Linked DNA regions of Indioceanicola profundi. The protein of the gene in region 1 interacts with the protein of each later gene in a pairwise test. Links are inferred from orthologs where the notes say so. Each region holds a gene or a part of one and is shown in the gene's direction. Other genes may lie near its edges.

Region 1 (3,993 bases):
ATCCGCGAGCGCCCCGGACTACGGCTGATCCGTCCCGTGCTGGGCGTTCTCCGTGCACGGCTGGAGGCGACCTGTGACGTCAGGGGGCAGCCCTTTATCCGCGATCCATCCAATCGCGATACGCGGTTCGCCCGCGGACGCCTGCGTGCGACGGAGCCTGTGGATCCGGTCCCCGCCCTGGCCGAAGCGGCACGGCAGGCCGGCTGTCGCCGTGCAGACCGCGATGATCTGCTGGCGCAGATGCTGGCCCGGCATGGGGCCTTTCATCCCGAGGGATGGATTGAACTGGATGCAGCGGTTTTCAGAGTCCTGGACGACGAGGACAGCCTCGGCCTCCTGTCGCGGCTGACCGGAGCTGTCGGCGGCAGACCCTATCCGCCGCGGGGGGAGAGGATGGAGCGGCTTCTGACCCGTCTGCGCGAAGGCGCGGGCGAGTTCAGCGGCGGCAGCCTGGGAGGATGCCTGTTCAGCCGAGCTGGCGCGGTTCTCCGCATCGTAAGAGAGCCGGCATCGGTCGAAGCTCCGATTGTCGTCGCGCCGGGCGGAACCGCAGTATGGGACCGGCGGTTTCGTCTGGAGTGGAATGGCAGCCGGACGGTGACATTGGGTGCATTGGAAGCCGAGGGATGGGCAAAGATATCCTCTGACCCGATCGTTCGGGTAGGTCGGGTACTGCCCGCGTCGGTCCGTCGCACGCTTCCGGCGATCAGGGGGGGGCAAACCCTGCTCCTCGTACCCCATCTGAACTATGTGCGTCTCGGATCGGGTTGCTTAGGCTACAGATTGGGGCCGGAGGCGCCGGTGCCCGCGGCAGGTGCGAGGTTCTCTGTTGTCATGCCTGCCAGGGAGATTATCTAATGGGAAGCTTCCCGCGAGGGATCTGTTTCCGGCGACGGCACCGCACCCGGGGGGCAGAACCCGCGGGGCGGTCGACGAAAGGCTCGTGACGTGAATAATTTCGGCAAGAACCTGGCGCTCTGGATCATTATCGGGCTGCTGCTGGTGGCCCTGTTCAACTTGTTCCAGACGTCGTCAACCCGGGTCTCCCAGCCGGGTGTGATCCCCTATAGCCAGCTCCTGGAAGATGCGGAGCGCGGCGCGGTTGCCGACGTCACCATCAAAGGAGACCAGGTCACTGGTCACTATAGCGACGGGCGCAGCTTCAGCACCTATGTGCCGCCCAACTCCAACATCGGCGACCGGCTGGCCGAGCGGAATGTCCGCGTCAGCTCCGTACCGGAAGAGGGGCCGAACACCCTGGTCAGCATCCTGCTGTCCTGGTTCCCCATGCTGCTGCTGATCGGCGTCTGGATCTTCTTCATGCGCCAGATGCAGGGCGGCGGCGGCAAGGCCATGGGCTTCGGCAAGAGCCGCGCCCGACTGCTGACGGAAAAGGTCGGCCGCGTGACCTTCGACGATGTCGCCGGCATCGACGAGGCCAAGCAGGAGCTGGAAGAGGTCGTCGAGTTCCTGAAGGACCCGCAGAAGTTCCAGCGCCTGGGCGGCAAGATCCCGAAGGGCGTGCTGCTGGTGGGACCGCCGGGTACCGGTAAGACGCTGACCGCCCGCGCCGTGGCGGGTGAGGCCAACGTGCCCTTCTTCACCATCTCCGGCTCCGACTTCGTGGAGATGTTCGTGGGCGTCGGCGCGTCCCGCGTCCGCGATATGTTCGAGCAGGGCAAGAAGAACGCCCCCTGCATCATCTTCATCGACGAGATCGACGCTGTTGGCCGGCATCGTGGCGCAGGTCTCGGCGGCGGCAACGACGAGCGTGAGCAGACCCTGAACCAGCTCCTGGTGGAGATGGACGGGTTCGAGGCGAACGAGGGCGTCATCCTGATCGCCGCCACCAACCGTCCGGACGTGCTGGACCCGGCGCTGCTGCGCCCGGGCCGCTTCGACCGGCAGGTGGTGGTGCCGAACCCGGACGTGCTGGGCCGCGAGAAGATCCTGAAGGTCCATATGCGCAAGGTGCCGCTGGCGCCGGATGTGGAGCCAAAGGTGATCGCCCGCGGTACCCCCGGCTTCTCCGGTGCCGATCTGGCGAACCTGGTGAACGAGGCGGCGCTGCTGGCGGCCCGCGCCGGCAAGCGCGTGGTCGGCATGGCGGACTTCGAGAACGCCAAGGACAAGGTCATGATGGGTGCGGAGCGCCGCTCCATGGTCATGACCGAGCAGGAGAAGAAGCTGACCGCCTATCACGAGGCCGGCCACGCGCTGGTGGGCCTCTACATGCCGGCCAGCGACCCGCTGCATAAGGTGACGATCATCCCGCGCGGCCGTGCGCTGGGCGTGACCATGAACCTGCCGGAGCGGGACAAGTGGACCTACTCCAAGCTGGAGCTGGAAAGCCGTCTCGCCATGATGTTCGGCGGCCGCGTGGCGGAGGAGCTGATCTTCGGGCCGGAATATGTGACCACGGGTGCCGGCAACGACATCCAGCAGGCCACCAACATGTCCCGCCGCATGGTCACCGAGTTCGGCATGTCCGACAAGCTGGGCCGGGTGCGCTACTCCGCCAACGAGCAGGAGGTGTTCCTGGGCCACAGCGTGACCCAGCAGCAGAACATGTCCGAGGGTACGGCCAACCTGATCGACCAGGAGGTCCGTCGCATCATCGAGGAGGCGGAAGGCCATGCCCGCCGCATCCTGACGGAGCATATCGACGAGCTGCACAAAATTTCCCTGGCGCTGCTCGAGTACGAGACGCTGTCGGGCGAGGACGTGAAGGCTCTGATCCGCGGCGAGTCCATCGTCCGGACCGAGCCGCCCCAGGCTCCGCCGGCCGTGAAGGCCGAGCCGCCGAAGGGTGGCCGCCGCGGTTCCGTTCCGACCACCGGAAAGGACACCGGCGGTTTCGAGCCGGAGCCGCAGCCGGGCGTGTGACGACGGCGAACCGCCGAACCATGGAAAGGCCCCCGGAGCGATCCGGGGGCCTTTTCCTTTGGTTGCCGGCGTGCTTCCCGAAATCGGGGGTATGCCGGCCCGGTCCGGGCCGTTAACCTGATCTCTTCCCTTACTGCACAAGTCCGATGCCATGCCGCTGCGCGACCTGCCCCTGCCGTCCTCGCCCGCCGAGCTGTACATCCGCCCCGCCGGGCTGCTGACCGGCGAGGTGGCGCGGAGTGCTGTGGCGAGCGAACTGGCGGTGCGGCTGGCGGGGGGGCGCTTCGCCTTCGGCATGGCGGAGGTGGCGGTCCGGCACGGGGATGGGGCCTTGCGGGCGGTGGCGCCGCTCCAGCCCGTGCTGGACTGGGCCGCAGGGCTGCCGGAGGCTTTCGCTTGGCGGGCGAAGATCCAACTCGCGGCGCTGGCCCAGCCGCAGAAACTGTGGGCGGGGCTGCGGCTGGACCGGCCGCTGGTCATGGGCATCGTCAACGTGACGCCGGACAGCTTCTCCGACGGCGGCGACTTTGCGGGAGCGGAGAACGCCATCGCCCATGGCAGGGCGCTGCTGGAGGCGGGAGCCGACATCCTGGATATCGGCGGGGAGAGCACCCGGCCGGGGGCGGCGCCCGTGGCCCCGGAGGAGGAGCTGGCGCGGGTGCTGCCGGTGATCCAGGCGCTGGCGGCGGAAGGTGCCGTGATCAGCGTCGATACCCGCCATGCCGCGGTGATGAGGGGGGCGCTGGCGGCCGGGGCGCGCATCGTCAATGACATCACAGCACTGAGCGGCGATGCGGAGAGCATGCGGGTGGTGGCGGAGGCCGGGTGCCCGGTCGTCCTGATGCATATGCAGGGGGAGCCGCAGACCATGCAGGCCAGCCCCGGCTACCGCGATCCCACGCTGGACGTGTTCGACATACTGACGGAGCGGGTGGAGGCGGCCGAGGCGTTCGGCATCGCGCGGGAGGCCATCGCCATCGATCCCGGCATCGGCTTCGGCAAGAATGCGGAGCATAACCTGCACCTGCTGCGCCATACCGGTCAGTTCCACGCGCTGGGAGCGCCGATCCTGGTCGGGGTGAGCCGCAAGCGCTTCATCGCCGGCCT
Region 2 (3,531 bases), 410 kb from region 1 along the record:
GACCGCCTGTTCTGCGGCGCGTCTAAGCGGTTCGAGCGCAGCTCCACGCTTCGGATCGACCTCGATTGAGAAGCCGACATTTCCGTTCTTGATAACCAATCCGGAAATCATGCCGAGAGCGACGATATCTTGGCCGCGGTCGGGGTCTTTTACCGTCCTCAGCGCGTCCAGAACTTGTGCCTCGGTGATGTCGGCCATGGTTGAAAACTCCAAGCGATTCCCAATATCCGGACGGTAGACCGCGGCGGAACTCCTTCCCCACGGTCTCCGGCTTATATACGGTGGCCGGGGTCCCGTTGAAAGCACCGGGCTCGGGTCCAAGGAACGAAAACGAAGGGTCGGTCGAAATGCCCTGGAATAATCAGAGCGGCGGTGGGGGCGGTGGCCCGTGGGGCTCCCCTCCGGGAGGCGGCAACAACAATCCGTGGGGCCGGCCGAGCGGCGGCGGCGGATCGCAGCCTCCGGGTCCGGACCTGGAGGAGTTGCTGCGCAGGAGTCAGGATCGCTTCAAGCGGGTGATGCCCGGCGGGTTCGGCAGCGGCAAGGGCATCGCGCTCGCCCTGCTGGTTGTCGGCGGCCTGTGGATGGCCAGCGGCATCTACCGCGTCCAGCAGGACGAGGCGGGCGTGGTGCTGCGCTTCGGCGAATATGTCCGCACGGAACTGCCCGGCCTGCGCTGGCACCTGCCATCGCCGATCGAGACGGTCTACACGCCCCAGGTCACCACGGTGAACCGGATGGAGATCGGCTTCCGCTCCGTCGGGGATAATCGCCGCGGCGGCAGCGAGCGGGACGTCGAGGACGAGAGCCTCATGCTCACCGGCGATGAGAACATCATCGACATCGACTTCACCGTATTCTGGAAGGTCAAGGAGGAGGCCGGCGCCGCCGCCGACTACCTCTTCAACATCCGCGATCCCGAGCAGACGGTGAAGAAGGCCGCGGAGAGCGCCATGCGCGAGGTGATCGGCCAGACCGACATCCAGCCGGCGCTGACCGAAGCCCGCCAGCAGATCGAGACCCGCACCCGCGAAATCCTCCAGGCCATGCTCGACAGCTATGACGCCGGTATCGCGGTCACGCAGGTGCAGCTGCAGAAGGTGGACCCGCCCTCCGCGGTGGTGGACGCCTTCAACGACGTGCAGCGCGCCCGGCAGGACCGCGAGCGTCTGCGCAACGAAGCCGAGGCCTACCGCAACGACATCATCCCGCGCGCCCGCGGCGAGGCCGAGCGGCTGATCCAGGAGGCCAGCGCCTATCGCGAGGAGGTGGTCAGCCTGGCGCAGGGTGATGCGCAGCGTTTCGTTTCGGTGCTGGAGGCCTACAACAGCAATCCGGAAGTGACTGCCAAGCGCATGTATCTGGAGACGATGGAGGCCGTTCTGGGCGGCACCAACAAGATCATCATGGATGGCGGCCAGAACGGTACGAACGGCGTCCTGCCGTATCTTCCGCTGGATCAGTTGACCAACCGCCTGCGGCAGCAGGGTCCGGCCAGCGGGCCGGCCCAGCCAGCGCCCCAGTCGCGCTGAGGAGAGCGCTCACATGAACAGAAAGCTCATAATCCTCGGCATCGTCGTGCTGGCGGTCGCCATCCTGGCGTCCTCCTCGCTCTTCACCGTCGCGCAGACCCAGCAGGCGCTGGTGCTGCAGTTCGGCGAGTGGAAGCGGACCATCCAGGAGCCCGGCCTGAAGGCCAAGCTGCCCTGGCAGGACGCGGTGATGATCGAAAAGCGCGTCCTCGACGTGGACCCGCCGGTGGAAGAGGTGATCCTGGCCGACCAGAAGCGGCTGGAAGTCGACGCCTTCGCCCGCTACCGCATCTCCGACCCGCTCCGCTTCTACCAGTCGGTGCGTACGGAGTTGGCGGCGGAGCAGCGCCTCTCGACCATCGTCAACTCCTCGCTCCGCCGCGTGCTCGGCTCGGTCACCCTGCTGGCCGTGCTGTCGGAGGAGCGGTCGAAGGTAATGACCAACATCCGCGATCAGGTGAATGACGAGGCGCGAGCGCTGGGCATCGACATCGTCGATGTGCGCATCCGCCGGGCCGACCTGCCCGAAGCCACCTCCCAGGCGGTCTATGAGCGCATGCGGTCCGAGCGTGAGCGCGAGGCCCGCGAGGCCCGTGCGCAGGGTCAGGAGCAGGCGCAGCAGATCCGGTCCCGCGCCGAGCGCGAGCGCACGGTCATCCTGGCCGAGGCGCAGCGTGATGCGCAGGTCCTGCGCGGCGAAGGCGACAATCAGGCGATCCGCATTCTTGCCGAATCGGCTGGGCGCAACGCGGAGTTCTACCAGTTCTACCGCTCGCTGGAGGCATACCGGCAGGCGCTCAAGGACGAGAACACCTCCCTGGTTCTGTCGCCGGACAGCGAATTCTTCCGCTTCTTCGGAGATACCGGGGCCGTGCGTTCCCCGCAGACTCCGCCGGCGCAGGGCGGCGGTCCCACCCCGGCGCCGGAAGGGCAGGCTGCCCTTCCGCCCGCTGCGCAGGGCGCCGAGGTGCCGCCGGGCCAGTAATCCGGGCGGCGTCTGAAACCCTTTCCCTCCAGTGCGGCCGGACCGGGCCTTTCCCCGGCCCGGCCGTTTTCCTGTCCGGACCCTTATCCGCGCAATCCCGGGCGGATAGGCCGGCCTGCAACGGAACCGTACGTGATCGACCTGCTGACCGCACTGGCCCTCGTCCTGGTGATCGAAGGCCTTCTCTACGCCGCCGCGCCGGACGGCATGAGGCGCATGGCCGCCATGGCCGCGGAAACCCCATCCTCCACCCTGCGCACTGCGGGACTTGTCGCGGCCATTGTCGGGGTGGCCCTTGTCTGGTTGCTGCGGCCCTGATCCACTGCTCCGGATTCAGGAAGAGCCAGCACAAACGAGTGCTTCGCCACGTTTGAGCCTCAGCCTATATTGTTCAAAGAGAGAGGCTCGTCCGCCGGATCGCCTCTGTTCGCCGCCGGATTTACAGGAGTCGGGCGGCCATAACCGGTCCTATGGAGAGAGACGTGACCCATTCCGTGCGCTCCCACACCACCGGCCCGCGGGCGCGTCAGGCGGTTGTCGCCGTGGTGCCGCCGGCCCAGCGTTGGCTCGGCTGGGTGCTGGCGCTGCCGCTGATCGCGGCACTTCTGATGGCCGGTCAGGCCCAGGCTCAGCGCGCTGCCCCCGAAAGTTTCGCGGATCTGGCGGAGCGCATTCTGCCGGCCGTGGTCAATATCTCGACCAGTCAGCGGCCCAATGCAGGGGGCGAACATCCGGCCGTGCCGATGCCGGAATTCCCGCCGGGGTCCCCGTTCGAGGAGTTCTTCCGCGACTTCTTCGAGCGCCAGCAGCGTGATCCCGGCGCTCCGTCGCGCCAGGCTACATCCCTGGGCTCGGGCTTCGTGATCGACGCCACCGGCTATATCGTCACCAACAACCATGTGATCGAGGGCGCCGACGAGATCACCGTCATCTTCCAGGATGAGGAGCAGACGGAACTCACCGCCGAGCTGATCGGCACCGATCCGGCCACCGATCTCGCCCTTCTGAAGGTCG

The links. The genes of interacting proteins can lie anywhere in the genome.
Region 2: the proteins of ftsH (region 1) and hflC interact in binary tests that used the Escherichia coli proteins (3 or more experiments, as listed by UniProt). The link is inferred for Indioceanicola profundi from one-to-one orthologs.

Annotation. Positions count from the first base shown.
Region 1 is NZ_CP030126.1:1,697,149-1,701,141, reverse strand. Bases 522-3,417 are described here. They hold ftsH (ATP-dependent zinc metalloprotease FtsH), read left to right. Parts: upstream 522-948; coding sequence 949-2,886; downstream 2,887-3,417. Other genes in these bases: folP (dihydropteroate synthase), read left to right, coding at 3,038-3,417; tilS (tRNA lysidine(34) synthetase TilS), read left to right, coding at 522-858. In the rest of the region: more of tilS, read left to right, coding at 1-521; more of folP, read left to right, coding at 3,418-3,993. UniProt on the Escherichia coli protein: Acts as a processive, ATP-dependent zinc metallopeptidase for both cytoplasmic and membrane proteins. Plays a role in the quality control of integral membrane proteins.
Region 2 is NZ_CP030126.1:2,111,283-2,114,813, reverse strand. Bases 549-3,531 are described here. They hold hflC (protease modulator HflC), read left to right. Parts: upstream 549-1,545; coding sequence 1,546-2,517; downstream 2,518-3,531. Other genes in these bases: DOL89_RS10085 (DegQ family serine endoprotease), read left to right, coding at 2,988-3,531; DOL89_RS10090 (DUF2065 domain-containing protein), read left to right, coding at 2,650-2,835; hflK (FtsH protease activity modulator HflK), read left to right, coding at 549-1,532. Outside these bases: iron-sulfur cluster carrier protein ApbC, read right to left, coding at 1-198; more of hflK, read left to right, coding at 348-548.